One region of the Modestobacter lapidis genome, then DNA from elsewhere that is predicted to be linked to it. Evidence: riboswitches for the same ligand, from Rfam matches in the RefSeq annotation. Region 1 holds a riboswitch; the other holds the start of a gene.
The links. A riboswitch is a leader RNA that binds a small molecule or an ion and turns the genes downstream of it on or off. The one in region 1 is predicted to bind cyclic di-AMP.
Positions count from the first base shown of each region.

Region 2: it holds a riboswitch for cyclic di-AMP, as region 1 does, so the genes downstream of both, ACYVG5_RS20870 (LysM peptidoglycan-binding domain-containing protein) here and ACYVG5_RS03205 (LysM peptidoglycan-binding domain-containing protein) in region 1, are expected to answer to the same signal.

Region 1 is NZ_BAAGVS010000002.1:105,991-113,306, reverse strand. Features, by position in the region: gene glgX (glycogen debranching protein GlgX) at 1-1,478, shown strand, start outside; gene treY (malto-oligosyltrehalose synthase) at 1,463-3,820, shown strand; cyclic di-AMP (ydaO/yuaA leader) riboswitch at 4,074-4,237, shown strand; gene ACYVG5_RS03205 (LysM peptidoglycan-binding domain-containing protein) at 4,241-4,825, shown strand; gene treZ (malto-oligosyltrehalose trehalohydrolase) at 4,969-6,735, shown strand; gene ACYVG5_RS03195 (dihydrofolate reductase family protein) at 6,738-7,316, shown strand, end outside.
Region 2 is NZ_BAAGVS010000035.1:17,420-24,735, reverse strand. Features, by position in the region: gene ACYVG5_RS20875 (hypothetical protein) at 408-539, opposite strand; cyclic di-AMP (ydaO/yuaA leader) riboswitch at 1,144-1,288, shown strand; gene ACYVG5_RS20870 (LysM peptidoglycan-binding domain-containing protein) at 1,291-2,052, shown strand; gene ACYVG5_RS20865 (alpha/beta hydrolase) at 2,721-3,740, opposite strand; gene ACYVG5_RS20860 (YczE/YyaS/YitT family protein) at 4,074-4,733, shown strand; gene ACYVG5_RS20855 (hypothetical protein) at 4,813-5,016, opposite strand; gene ACYVG5_RS20850 (TIGR02611 family protein) at 5,217-5,642, opposite strand; gene ACYVG5_RS20845 (hypothetical protein) at 5,642-6,412, opposite strand; gene ACYVG5_RS20840 (ABC transporter ATP-binding protein) at 6,409-7,316, opposite strand, start outside.

The sequences.
Region 1 (7,316 bases):
ACGCGCTCGAGCGGAAGGGGCTGCGCAACTACTGGGGCTACAACACCATCGGTTTCTTCGCCCCGCACAACGAGTACGCCAGCAACACCACCAACGGGATGCAGGTCGCCGAGTTCAAGGGGATGGTCCGCACCCTCCACGAGGCGGGCATCGAGGTCATCCTCGACGTGGTCTACAACCACACCGCCGAGGGCAACCATCTGGGCCCGACGCTGTCGTTGAAGGGCATCGACAACGTCGCCTACTACCGGCTGGTCGAGGACGACAAGCAGTACTACATGGACACCACGGGCACCGGGAACTCGCTCAACGTCCGGACCCCGCAGTCGCTGCAGATGATCATGGACTCGCTCCGCTACTGGATCACCGAGATGCACGTCGACGGCTTCCGCTTCGACCTCGCCTCGACCCTGGCCCGCCAGTTCCACGAGGTCGACCGGCTGTCCGCGTTCTTCGACCTGGTGCACCAGGACCCGATCGTCAGCCAGGTGAAGCTGATCGCCGAGCCCTGGGACATCGGCGACGGCGGCTACCAGGTGGGCAACTTCCCGGCGCTGTGGACGGAGTGGAACGGCAAGTACCGCGACACCGTGCGCGACTTCTGGCGCGGCGAGGACGCCACCGTGGGCGAGTTCGCCAGCCGGCTCACCGGCTCGGCCGACCTGTACCAGCACTCCGGCCGGCGCCCGGTGGCGAGCATCAACTTCGTCACCGCGCACGACGGCTTCACGCTCAACGACCTCGTCTCCTACAACGAGAAGCACAACGAGGCCAACGGCGAGGACAACAACGACGGCGAGAGCCACAACCGCAGCTGGAACCACGGCGCCGAGGGCGACACCGACGAGGTCGAGATCCTCGAGCTCCGCGCCCGGCAGCGGCGCAACTTCATCACCACGCTGATGCTGTCGCAGGGCGTGCCGATGCTGCTGCACGGCGACGAGCTGGGCCGCAGCCAGGGCGGGAACAACAACGGCTACTGCCAGGACTCCGAGCTGACCTGGATCGACTGGGAGCACGTCGACGAGGGGCTGCTGGAGTTCACCAAGCTGGTCACCCGGCTGCGCACCGAGCACCCCACCTTCCAGCGACGCCGGTTCTTCCACGGCCGGCCGGTGCGGCGCGAGGAGGGCGACCCGGTTCCCGACATCGCCTGGTTCACCCACGCCGGCGAGCTGATGACCGAGGAGGACTGGGACGCCGCGTACGCCAAGTCGATCGGCGTCTACCTCAACGGCCACGGCATCCGCTCCACCGACGAGCGCGGCGACCCCGTCGTCGACGACTGCTTCTACCTGGCGTTCAACGCCTGGCACGAGGACATCGGGTTCACCGTGCCACCGGCCGAGTACGCCGAGGGCTGGACCGTCGTCGTGGACACCGCGGAGATGGGCGAGGTGGAGCCGGTCGAGGTCAAGGCGGGCGAGACGATCACCCTCGCCGCCCGGGCCATGGTCGTGCTGTGCGCGTCGGCGTGACCGCCCCCACCCGCGGTGGCGACGGCCGCCGGGAGGTGCCGGCCAGCACCTACCGGCTGCAGGTGACCGCGGACTTCACCCTGGACGACGCCGCCGCGGTGGCCGGCTACCTGGCCGACCTCGGGGCGACCCACGCGTACTCCTCGCCGCTGCTGCGCTCCGCGGCCGGCAGCACCCACGGGTACGACACCACCGACCACGCGCACATCGACGAGCCGCGCGGCGGGCGGGCCGGGTTCGACCGGTTCGTCGCCGCGCTGCACGCGGCCGGGCTCGGCCTGGTGCTGGACCTGGTGCCCAACCACATGGGGGTGGCCGACGCGCACGAGTCGGGCTGGTGGTGGGACCTGCTCAAGCTCGGCCGGGACAGCCCGCACGCCGACGCCTTCGACGTCGACTGGGACTTCGGGGGCGGCCGGGTGCGGCTGCCGGTGCTCGGCTCCGCCGAGGACCTGGCCACGCTGGAGCTGGTCCGGGCCGACGGCGAGTGGGAGCTGCGCTACTACGACAACCGGTTCCCGGTCGCACCGGGCACCGCCCGGGACGGCGACGACCCGGTCGCCGTCCACGACCGCCAGCACTACGAGCTGGTCGACTGGCGCCGGGCCGACGCGGAGCTGAACTACCGCCGGTTCTTCGCGATCAACACCCTCGCCGGGCTGCGCGCCGAGGACCCCGCCGTCTTCGCCGCCACCCACGAGCTGGTCGGCCAGCTGGTGGAGTCCGGGGCCGTCGACGCGCTGCGGATCGACCACCCCGACGGCCTCGCCGACCCGAGGGCGTACCTGGACGCGTTGGCCCGGCTGTCCGGGCACCGGTGGACGGTCGTGGAGAAGATCCTCGAGCCCGGCGAGCAGCTGCCCGCCGGTTGGGCGACGGCCGGGACGACGGGCTACGACGCCCTCGCCGAGGTCGACCGGGTACTGGTCGACCCGGCCGGCGAGCCGGCGCTGACCGCGCTGGACACCGAGCTGGCCGGCACGCGGGTGGACTACGCGCAGCTGGTGCGGATGTGCAAGCGCGAGGTCACCGACGGCATGCTCGGCTCCGAGGTGGCCCGGCTGACCCGGATCGTCGGCGAGCTGCCCGGGGTGCCGGCCGAGCTGGTCACCGAGGGCCTCGCCGAGCTGCTGGCCGGCTTCCCGGTGTACCGCAGCTACCTGCCCGACGGCCGCGAGCACCTCGACGAGATGGTGCGCGCGGTCCGGGAGCGCCGTCCCGAGCTCACCGCCGCGGTCGATGCCCTGCACCCACTGCTGGGTACCGCCGGCTCCGAGCTGGCCACCCGGTTCGAGCAGACGTCGGGCCCGGTGATGGCCAAGGGCGTCGAGGACAGCGCCTACTACCGGTGGGCGCGGTTCGTCGCGCTCAACGAGGTGGGTGGCGACCCGGCCCGGTTCGGGACGACGGTGGCCGACTTCCACGCCGCCCAGCGGCTGCGCGCCGAGCGGCTGCCGGAGTCGATGACCACGCTGTCCACCCACGACACCAAACGCAGCGAGGACGTCCGGGCCCGGCTGGCGGTGCTGGCCGAGCTGCCCACCGAGTGGGCCGGGCTGGTTCGCGGCTGGCTCGATCGGCACCCGCTGGCCGACCGCTCGCTCGCCCACCTGGTGTGGCAGAACCTGGTCGGGGCGTGGCCGCTGTCCCGGGAGCGCGCGCACGCCTACGTGGAGAAGGCCGCCCGCGAGGCCGGCACCTCGACGACCTGGACGAACCCGGTGCAGGAGTTCGAGGACCAGCTGCACGCGCTGGTCGACGCCGCCTTCGACGACCCGACGACCGCCACGGAGGTCGACCGGTTCGTGGCGCGGATCGCACCGTTCGGCTGGTCGAACTCGCTGGCGCAGAAGCTCCTGCAACTGACCATCGCCGGCGTTCCGGACGTCTACCAGGGCACCGAGCTGTGGGACTTCTCGCTGGTCGACCCGGACAACCGGCGTCCGGTCGACTACGACCTGCGGCGCTCGTCGCTGGCCCGGCTCGACGAGGGCTGGATACCGCCCGTGGACGACACCGGTGCCGCCAAGCTGCTGGTCGTCTCGCGGGCGCTGCGGCACCGCCGCGACGTCCCCGAGGCCTTCGGCGGCTACACGCCGGTCGAGGCCACCGGAACGGCGGCGGACTCCGTCGTCGCCTTCGACCGCGGCGGCGCCGTCACCGTCGCGACCCGGCTGCCGGTGCGCCTGGCGGGCACCGGCTGGGGCGATACCGCGCTGCACCTGCCCACCGGCTCGTGGCGGGACCTGCTCACCGGCAGCCGGGTGGTCTCCGACGCGTCCGGCGCCGCGGTCTCCGAGCTACTCACCCGCCTGCCGGTCGCACTGCTCGCCCGCGACTAAAGAAGGACCCCCTGCCCCCCACCACTCGCACGCTCGCGGTGGGTCCCTGCAGGAGGCCGATCACTAACGCAGGGTTACAGGCCGGGGACGCTGCGGCGTCTCCGGCCCGGCCTGTCGGAGCCCGAGCTGGGCGGATGTCGGACCGAGCGATCCGGACCGAAGCGGAACCGGGCGGTTTCGTTCACAGTGGGAGAGCGCCTGGGCCACACCGGACGGGCGCGAGGCACCGGACCGCCGAGCCCCGTCCGCCGGCAGCCTGACACCGACCCACCCAGGACGGGGACGGGGAACCCACTTCCGACGCGCAGCGCGTGTCTCGGGGTGAAGCCGTGCCGCGCCCTTCCGGGGGTGCGAGCGGCCGGGCACCGATTCGCCCGAACCCGACAGCTAACCCCGCAGGCGGTGATCGGAGGATCACCCATGTCCCACCTCTCCATGAGCCGCGCCCGCCGCAGCGCACTCCGCGCCGGAACGGTCGCGGTCGGCGCCGCCGCCCTCGGGATCGGCGTCCTCGCCGGGCCCGCCTCGGCGTCGCACTACGACTGGTCCGGCGTCGCCCAGTGCGAGTCCAGCGGCAACTGGCAGATCAACACCGGCAACGGCTACTACGGCGGGCTGCAGTTCAGCTCGCCCACGTGGCTGGGCCACGGCGGCGGCGAGTTCGCTCCGCGCGCCGACCTGGCCACGCCGGCGCAGCAGGTCGAGGTCGCCGAGCGGGTGCTGCTGACCCAGGGCGTCGGCGCCTGGCCGACGTGCGGCAAGCAACTGCGCGACGGCACGACCCCGGCGGCCGCTGCCCCCGCCCCGGCACCGGCACCGGCGCCTGCTGCGGCGCCCGCGCCCGCGCCCGCGGCCTCGGGCGACACCTACACGGTGCGTCCCGGTGACACGCTGGCGGAGATCGCCGCCGCGCACGGCACCAGCTGGCAGGAGCTGCACGGCCGCAACTCCGCCACGGTGCCGAACCCGCACGTGATCCGGGTGGGCCAGCAGCTGGCGCTGTGACACCCGGGCGGCCGGAGGACGTCGTCCTCCGGCCGCCTCCGGGGCGCGATCGTGGGGCACCCCACGGTTGGCGCCGCCCGTGGCGGGCATGATCGGCCAGGCTCCGTCGGAGCCGCACCGCCGCGATCCGAGCAGGAGTTCCCATGGCAGCACCGTCCGCCTCGCCCGCCGAGTTCTCCGTCTGGGCCCCGCTGCCGGAACGGGTGCGCGTCACCGTCGACGGCACGATCTCCGACATGCAGCGCGACGACGCCGGCTGGTGGCGGGCCACCGTGGATGCGGCCCCGGAGGCCGACTACGGCTTCCTGCTCGACGACGACGAGACACCGCGCCCCGACCCGCGCTCGCGCCGCCAGCCCGAGGGCGTGCACGGGCTGTCCCGCCGCTTCGACCCCTCGGCGTACCCGTGGGGTGACTCCAGCTGGACCGGCCGTCCGCTGGCCGGGAGCGCCGTCTACGAGCTGCACGTCGGCACGTTCACCCCCGAGGGCACCTTCGATGCCGCGATCGGCAGGCTCGGCCACCTGGTCGAGCTGGGCGTGGGCTTCGTCGAGCTGCTGCCGGTCAACGCGTTCAACGGCACGCACAACTGGGGCTACGACGGCGTCGCCTGGTACGCCGTCCAGGAGACCTACGGCGGGCCCGAGGCCTACCAGCGCTTCGTCGACGCCTGCCACGGCTGCGGTCTGGGCGTGATCCAGGACGTCGTCTACAACCACCTCGGGCCGTCGGGGAACTACCTGCCGGAGTTCTTCCCGATCTTCGCGGAGGGCGGCGCGAACAGCTGGGGCAAGTCGATCAACCTGTCGGGCCCGGAGTCCGACGAGGTGCGCCGCTACATCCTGGACAACGTGCTGATGTGGCTGCGCGACATGCACGTCGACGGGCTCCGGCTGGACGCGGTGCACGCGCTGGTCGACGAGCGCGCCACCCACCTGCTCGAGGAGATGGCCACCGAGGTCGACCGGCTGTCGGTCGCCGAGGGCCGGCCGTTGACGCTCATCGCCGAGAGCGACCTCAACGATCCGCGGATGGTCACCCCCCGGGTGGCGGGCGGCACCGGCCTGGACGCGCAGTGGAGCGACGACTTCCACCACGCGCTGCACGCCACGCTGACCGGTGAGGAACAGGGCTACTACGCCGACTTCGCCGCGGCCGGCATCGGCGCGGTCGCCAGGACGCTGACCGGCGCCTTCTTCCACGCCGGCGACTGGTCGAGCTTCCGCCGCCGGCACCACGGCCGCCCGGTCGACACCGCGAGCCTGCCCGGCTGGAAGTTCGTCGGCTACCTGCAGGACCACGACCAGATCGGCAACCGCGCCGTCGGCGACCGGATCTCCGCCTCGCTCTCCCCCGGCCTGCTCGCGGCCGGCGCCACCCTGGTGCTGACCAGCCCCTTCACCCCGATGCTGTTCATGGGCGAGGAGTGGGGCGCGAGCACGCCGTGGCAGTTCTTCACCAGCCACCCCGAGCCCGAGCTGGGCCGGGCCACCGCCGAGGGCCGGATCGGCGAGTTCGCCGCGCACGGCTGGGACGCCGCCGTCGTCCCGGATCCGCAGGACCCGGAGACGTTCACCCGCTCCAAGCTGGACTGGTCCGAGCTGGGCCGGGCGCCGCACGCGGAGCTCTTCGAGGTGCACAAGGCGCTGCTCGCGCTGCGCGCGGCGCACCCCGACCTCGTCGACCCCGACCTGTCGGCCGTGCAGGTGCACTGGGACGACGCGGACCGCTGGCTGGTCGTGTACCGCGGCTCGCTGCGGGTGGTCGCGAACCTGTCCGACCAGCCGCGCGAGATCGACCTCGACGTCCCGGCGACCGGGGTGCTGTTCGCCACCGCGGAGCTGCCGGTGCTGGACGACGACACCGTGACGCTGCCGGCGGAGAGCGCCGCCGTGCTGACCACCCGCTGACGGTGCAGCGGCTGCTGCCCTCGCCCGGGCCGGTCGACGAGCGCGGGCTGGCCGAGGCGTACCGGCTGCCGGGCGGCCGGCACGTGCGGGTCAACTTCGTCGCGGCCCTGGATGGCGCCATCAGCGTGGCCGGGCGCAGCGGCGGGCTGGGGTCCGACGGCGACCGGCGGGTGTTCCGGGTCCTCCGGGCGCTGGCCGACGCCGTCCTCGTCGGGCACGGCACGGCCGCCGCCGAGGGCTACCGGCCGGTGCTGGCCGATTCCCCCGTCGGCCGGTTGCGGACCGCGCTGGGCAGCCGGCCGACCGCGCCGGTCGTGGTTGTGTCCCGGCGGGCGTCCCTGGCCCCGGACGCGCAGCTGGTCACCGACGCGGTCTCCCCCACCGTGCTGGTCACCTGCGCCGCCGCGGACGCCGGCCGGCGGGCCGCGCTGGCCGCCGCCGGCGTGCAGGTGCTCGTCTGCGGGGACGACGACGTCGACCTGCCCTCGGCGGTCGACGCCCTCGCCGATCGCGGCCTGGCCCAGCTGGTCTGCGAGGGCGGACCGGCGCTGTTCGCCGCCGCGCTGGCCGCCGGCGTCGTC
Region 2 (7,316 bases), on a different contig from region 1:
GTGTTCTGGTGCGGTGGATCATCCGTTTCTCCGGTGAGGATCCAGTTGCCCGTCGGGTAGTGGGCGGCGACGTGTTGCGCGAGCAGATCGACCAGTGACGGGGCCAGGTAGGCCTGCCGCTCGCTGCCGTACTTGGGTCTGCGAACGTCGATCGAGCCGCCGGGTGCCCGCTGCACCTGCCGGGCGACGGTGAGGGTGCGGCGAAGGAACCACGTCGCCGACCCTGATCGCGGCTGCCTCGCCGAGCCGGAGGCCGGCGAACGCGCACAGCCCGACGAAGGCGCGGAAGGGGCCGTCGGCGGCCCGGAGGATGGCACCGGCGGCCGTCGCTCGGCGGCCATGGCCCGATTGAGCCAGGCGGTCATCTTCCGCCGGCCGTAGAGAGTCTCCGGCGCAGGATGGCGTAGTCAGGGTCGGTGCTGGTCTTCCAGGTCTTGACGGCTCGGAAAGGAGACGCCCTCCTCGCGCAGCAGCGTCCGCAGGCCCTCGGGGGAGATGTCGTCGACCATCCCCTCAGCGACCAGGAAGTCAGCCAGCATCGATAGACTCCAGGTGGAGAACGGCAGCCCATGGTCCCTCGGGCGGGCCAACGCAGCCTTCTGCTGCCGCGCGGACCGCGTTGCTGTACCGGTGACCCGCGTTCAGGCGCGTCAAGCTCATGCGACAGGCGACGCGCGGTCAGGGCATTCGTCCCGGTCACGAGCCGAGGACAACAGACGCGAAGCGGCGCCATGCCTTTCCTCAAGGTTCAAGTCCTGCTCGGACACTCGTACAGCTCGATATCTCGCCCCGGGGATCACAACCAGATCCAGCCGGGCAGGCACCGCCGGGTCGTCGATGTTGGTGACCACGGCGCGCATCAGCGCGGTCACCGCTCGCCCGGCAGATCCAGATCGGTAATCGTTCCCGCCGGATCCCCGGCGCCGCGAGCGGTATGGCATCCAACTTCGATACCGCCCCTCGGTCGAGGAACGTCGGGCTGGTGACCGCGCATGCCAATTCCGCTGGACGGTGAAGCCCACGGTAATCCGTACAACCTGTCGTGTGACCTACGTTACGGCGACAATGCACATATCGGCACGTAACTTTTTGGCTGCGCTCAATCATGAGGGCATGGCGTCGGTCCGCCCAACTCTGCCCACCGGCCGTCATCCGGAGAACTCAGGGCAGGGGTGGGGGACCCACGTTCACGGCGCGTCACGCGCCTCGGGGTGAAGCCGCGCACCGCGGCCGGGCACCGATCGCCCGAACCCGACAGCTCACCTCGCCGGCGGTGATCGGAGAATCACCATGTCCAAGCACCGCGCACCGCGCTATGTCCGCACCAAGCACGTCCTCGCCGGGGTCCCCGTCGCGGCCGGCGCCGCAGTCGTCGGACTCGGCGTCCTGACCTCCCCTGCGCAGGCCACCTCCGCCCACGACGGAGCCGACACCTCCCCGGCCACCGCGGTCGCCGCCGAGGCACCGTCCGGCCACGCCGTCCTGGGCGGCCACTACGCGGTCCGACCCGGCGACACGGTGGCGACGATCGCCGCCGTCCACGGCCAATCGTGGCAGGAGCTGTATCAGCGCAACGTCGGCGTCATCGGCGGCAACCCCGGTCTCATCACGCCGGGGCAGATCCTTACGACCTCCGGTGCCGCGCAGGCCGCGCCAGCCCCGGCACTCCCCGTCGCCGCGGTGACCACGGCCGTCGCGCGCATCTCCAACAGCGCCGGGAACGTTCGGCCGCACGTGCAGGCCGCCGCCGACGCGGTCGTCAGCAGCGTCCCCGGCCTCGGGACCATCGGCGGCACACGCGTCAGCGCGGCCGATCCGGGCGGTCACCCGTCCGGGCTGGCGCTGGACTACATGGTCGGCGTCAACGCCGCCCTCGGCGACGCGGTCGCTCAGCACCACATCGCCCACTGGGACGAGCTCGGCGTGGACTACATCATCTGGCAGCAGCGCATGCTCTCCTCGCCGACCGGCTCCTGGAAGCAGATGGAGAACCGTGGGACCGGCACGGCGAACCACATGGACCACGTCCACGTGAACCACCGGGCGGGCTGAGCCACAGGTGGCAGCCGCCAGCCAGACCAGGCGGTGAACACCTGACGGTTGGCCCTCGGCGGGCAGTGCGGGCTCGAGTCGGGACTCGTACGGGGAGCGACCCCCTACCCCTGTCGGGGTAGGGGGTCGCTCCCCGTCTCGGCTACCGGGCGAGGCATCGAGGCGATCGCCGCGCCTGCGGCGCGCGCTCGACGTGCACGGCGCCTGCTCCCCCGCGAACAACTCGACGGCGTGAGCCGACGCCGGAGCCGCCCTCGTCATGGGCATCCGCCAGTCCCCACGTGGCCGCGATGTTCCACGAGCTCGCCGGCCGTCGATGGCAGGCAACCGAGCGGGACCGGCAGCCACTGACCGTCTTGGGGATGCCCCTCAGGCACTTGTGCACCTATAACCGGCTGTCCGTGGCCGTGTCAAAGTCCCCGCTGGTGGCCATCGAGGAGTCCCCGCTGATGGCTGAGTTCAGCTCGCCGAGCTGGTCACCCATCACAAAGCGTTCGAGTCGCTGAGTTGACCGCGGAGCAGACGGCGTCGTCGATGACCTCGACGGCGAGTGCCTCAGTGCGATCACTTCACCACGACGACACCCGCCCGGACACGCGGGGCTCTGGGATGCGCGCGCTCTTGATCAAGCGTGGAACGACCCGGAGCCCCGCATGTCGCGGGTCGGCTTACCCTCGCGATTGGCAGACGTGGCGGCTGGGCCACTTGAAGGCGCCGGGGCTTGGCTCCTCATCGAGGTGCGAGAACACCGCGTTCACGACCACGGCCCAAGCCGGTCCGCACACGTCTACGACGTCGAAGTGATTGGCGCCCTCCAGCACCGTCAGCTCTACATCGTCTCCGGCGGCGCGCGCAGCCTCGGTGTAGCGGCGGTGAATGTCGTTTCGCCAGTCGGCGTCAAGCGTGCCGATGATCAGATGCTGTGGGACGCCGAGAGGCAGGAGGTGCCGAGGAGACGCGTCGTCGAATCGTTCGGCCGCTTGCTCGGCCGTCTCGACGCCAAGGAGCTGCAGGACATCGTCACGCCCGGCCTGCAATGCAAGGTCGAAGTCGAGCACACCCGCTAGGTCCACCACGCTGTGGATGGGAAGCGGATTCGACATGTAGAGCTCGCTATCCGCTGGCAGCTGGTCGCGTCCGGCCAGCCATAGTGCGAGCGTACCGCCCGAGGAATGGCCCATGGCCACGGTCCGGTCGAGGTCGAGCGGGAACTTCTTGTCGAGTTCGCGCAGGTAGTCCGTGCCGTTTGCGACATCGAGGAAGGTTCCCGGCCAGCCCCCGCCGGGGTTGTTGCGGCGGCTGTACTCCAAGCTCCACGTTGCGACCCCCGCTCTAGTCAGCGCTTCCACGAGCTGATCGGTGTAGGAAAGGCTCCAGCTCGATTCCCATTGGCCTCCGTGCATGAAAACCACGACCGGATAGCCGTCACGTCCCGGAGCGCGCTCGGGGAGCCGTAGGTCGCCGAACGTGAGCGGGCTGTCCCCGTAGAGGATTCGGTAATCCGCTGGCCTGTTCGGGAGCCATTCGATGGTGTCGAGCCCGGTCGGGTTGGAGTATGTCGCTCCGGCGTCGCCGCTCGAGTCGTCGTTGCGCGGACTGGCCGCTGCCGTCAGCGCGTTTGTGCCGGCTAGGAGCATCAGCGCAGTGAGGATAGTGAGCAGCCTTTTTGGAGTGGGTCCGCTTCTCATGGGTCCCTCCGTATGTCTTAGATCACGTCGACGCGGTGGTCCGAGACCGTACCGTCGGTGGGTGGCGCCGGCGAACCGGGAAAGGTTCCGTGGCTGGTTGGCTGGCAATACGCGGGCGAGGGGGACTGCCCCCGGCTGCCTTGCGCACCCTGGCAGTTGAGGCCGGTCGGCGGCGAGCAGGCATGCTGGGCGGACCGACTGCAGCCGAGGAGCCCCGCCACGTCCAGCATCACGCCCTCCCGAACCCGCTCGTTCCGCTGGACGCCTTCTCCCGGACGACTGCTGAGGTTCCTCGGTGGCCTGGCGTTGTGTGCGCTGGCCGTGTGGTTGTCCGTGCAGGTGGAGTTGGGGCTCTCCCCCTGGGACATGCTGCACTCGGGCCTGAGCCAGAGCCTCGGGCTCTCCTTCGGGGTCGTCGTCATGGTGGTGGGGCTCATCGTCCTGGGGCTGTCCTGGGTACTCGGCCAGCGTCCGGGCCTGGGCACCCTGTTCAACGTCGTCGCGGTGGGCTGGGTCCTGGACCGGCTGCTGGAGACCTCCTGGCTCGACGACCTCCCGGCGGCCGACACGTGGGTGCGGGTCCTGGTGCTCGTCGCTGCGGTGGTGCTGCTCGGCTTCGGGAGCGCGCTGTACATCGGCGCCCGGTTCGGAGCCGGGCCGCGGGACAGCCTGATGGTCGCCTGCCACCATCACGGCCTGTCGATCGGCACCGCGCGTGTCGCGATCGAGGTCACGGTGCTCGTGGCGGGGTGGCTGCTCGGTGGAGCACTCGGGCTCGGAACCGTCCTGCTGGCGCTCGCGACGGGGCCGGCCGTGCAACTGTCGTTCCGGCTGCTGGGCCAGGATCCGCCCGCGCGGCGCCGGACGCCGCCGACCGGGCCGGTCGGCGTTCCACCGCGTCCCGAGGGTGCCCGGCCGAAGCCCTGGCGCAGAACGGTTCAGCCGCAGTCGGTCGCGATGGCCCGCACGGGCGAGATGGCCCGGGATGAGTAGCGGCCCGCGTCCCAGGTGAGACACGGGCCGAGCTGCCCGGTGCTAGCACTGCGTTGCCGTCGGCGGGCAGCAGCCTGGCTTACCCGGACCGCTGCTGTCGGCGAGCGATGACGACGAGGGCAACCAGGACGGCGACCAAGGGCGCCCACGACGGCAGCCCGAACGGCCCCAGCAGGAGCGCGGCCACGAAGAGCACGAGCTGGAAGCCGAGCCAGAAGGCCAACAGGATCGTCAGCCAGAACAGCACGGGTCGCTCCGCCTGCATGCGGCGCAGGTAGTGCATCGCTCCTCCTCGGTCGTGCGATCGGTGATGCAACTCGACGCGGCCCCCGCACGTCGGCAGGTCCAGTGTTACTCCGGTCGCCGGGGCACGGCTCGTGCCTCACGTACATCGGCATCGTGAGCTCGCACCTGAAGGTCGCCGTCCGCCAGGCCCCGCGGCATCCCCGGACGCGGAGTGCCGGGTAGAGCACCGCCCTGACGTCATGACCGCCAGAGCGGCACCCAGCCGGGCACCCACTCCGGCGCGCCCGCGATCCGCAGGCCGATCACGACGACGCCGTAGACGAACACCGCGGTCCCGACCGCGACCAGCAGGCGGGTCGATGGTGCCTGGGTCCCCAACCACCCGGTCCACCGCTGGACGTGCCGCCTGGCGAACCCGAGCAGCCGTTCGGCCCAGGCGAACTCCGAGGCCAGCACGACCAGGCCGGCGATGACCGTCAGCCAGCCGGGCCCGGGCAGCGGGACCAGGACCAGGCCGGCGGCGACGACCAGGCCACCGACCACACCGACGCAGGCCCGGTACGCCTGCTCGACGAGCGGGCGGCCCGCCAGCCGCCGCCGCCATCCGATCGGGACCACCCGCCCGCGCGGGCCGGCGTCGAGGGTGGCCCGGTGCTGCGCCATCAGGCGGCGTCCCGGCGGAGGAGCGACCACGCCCCCGCCGCGAGCGCGCCCCCGGACCAGACGGCCAGCACGGCCGCCGCGGACGCCGTCGTCATGTCCGGCTCGCCCAGGAGCAGGAACGTCGCGGCCGAGCCGGGCAGGAGAAGGCTGAGAGCGCTCATCCACCCCACGCCGAACGCCGGCAGCAGGAACGGCAGCACCAGCTGGACGAGGAAGACGGCGGCCAGCGCCCCGGCCGTGCTCCGCAGCAGCAGGCCGGCCCCGACCGCGAGCAGGCCGCCCGCGAGCAGCACGATCGCGATCGAGCCGAGGCTGCCGGCGAGGGCCGGGAACGACAGCTCCATGCGCGGCTGGGCCGCCCAGGCGGCGAGGTCCGCGGCGAGGGCGAGCAGCACCCCAGCGGCCGTCGCGACGGCGACCGGCATCCCGACCCGGGCGGCCAGCAGCACGCCGCGGCGCGGCGTCCACTGCAGCGTCGTCCCGATCGCCCCGGTGGCGTACTCGGGCGTCACCGCGAGCAGCACCAGGACCAGGAGGGCGAACTGCCCGGGGAGGACGGCGATCTCCCCGGCCAGCTGCGCCGGTGGCGCGCCGCCCGGGTCCCCGCCGACGTCGATCCCGAAGGTGAGGCCGAGGCCCACGACCGTGACCGCGGCGGCCAGCAGGCACCACCACGTCGTCCGCACCGTCCACATCCGGGTCCACTCGGCCGCGGCGGCACGGGCGAGGAGGCCGGCCATGCCCGGCTCGCCGGTCCGGGTGACGCTCACGGCAGCACCTGCCCGGTGAGGGCGGCGTCCGCGGTGCCGTACTCGACGCTGGCCCCGGTCAGCGCGAGGTAGGCCTGCTCCAGGGAGCTGCTCTCCTCGGCGAGCCGGTGCACGGCGACGCCGGCCGCCAGCGCCACGTCGCCCACCGTCCCCGCCGGAACCCCCTCGACCAGCAGCTCGCGGTCGTCCAGCCGGCGGGCCTGGAGGCCGTGCCGGGCGAGCGCCCGTTCCAGCCGGTCGACGGCCGGTGTCCGCACCCGCACCTGCCTGGCGCCCTCGCCGTGCAGCACCTGCTCGATCGACGCGTCGGCGATCAGCCGGCCCCGGCCGATGATGACCAGGTGGTCGGCCGTCTGCTGCATCTCGCTCATCAGGTGGCTGGACAGCAGCACGGTCCGGCCCTCGTCGGCCAGCTCCCGCACGAGCCGGCGGATCCAACGGACGCCGTCCAGGTCCAGGCCGTTCATCGGCTCGTCGAACAGCAGGACGGCGGGATCGCCGAGGAGGGCGGCGGCGATGCCCAGCCGCTGCCGCATGCCCAGGGAGTACCCCCGGATCCGCCGGCGGGCCGCCGGACCGAGACCCACCTCGGCGATGACCTCGTCGACGCGGCCGGGCGCGATGCCGTTGCTCCGGGCAGCGACCCGCAGGTGGTCCCGCCCGGTGCGGCCCGGCTGGACGGCGCTCGCGTCGAGGAGGGCCCCGACCTCGCGGAGCGGTTCGCCCAGCTCGGCGAGCCGGCGGCCGCCGATGAGCGCACGCCCCCGCGTCGGGCGGTCGAGCCCCAGGATCATGCGCATGGTCGTCGACTTGCCGGCGCCGTTGGGCCCCAGGAAGCCGGTCACCTTGCCGGGCTCGACGTCGAAGGTCACGTCGTCGACGGCGAGCACGCTGCCGTACTGCT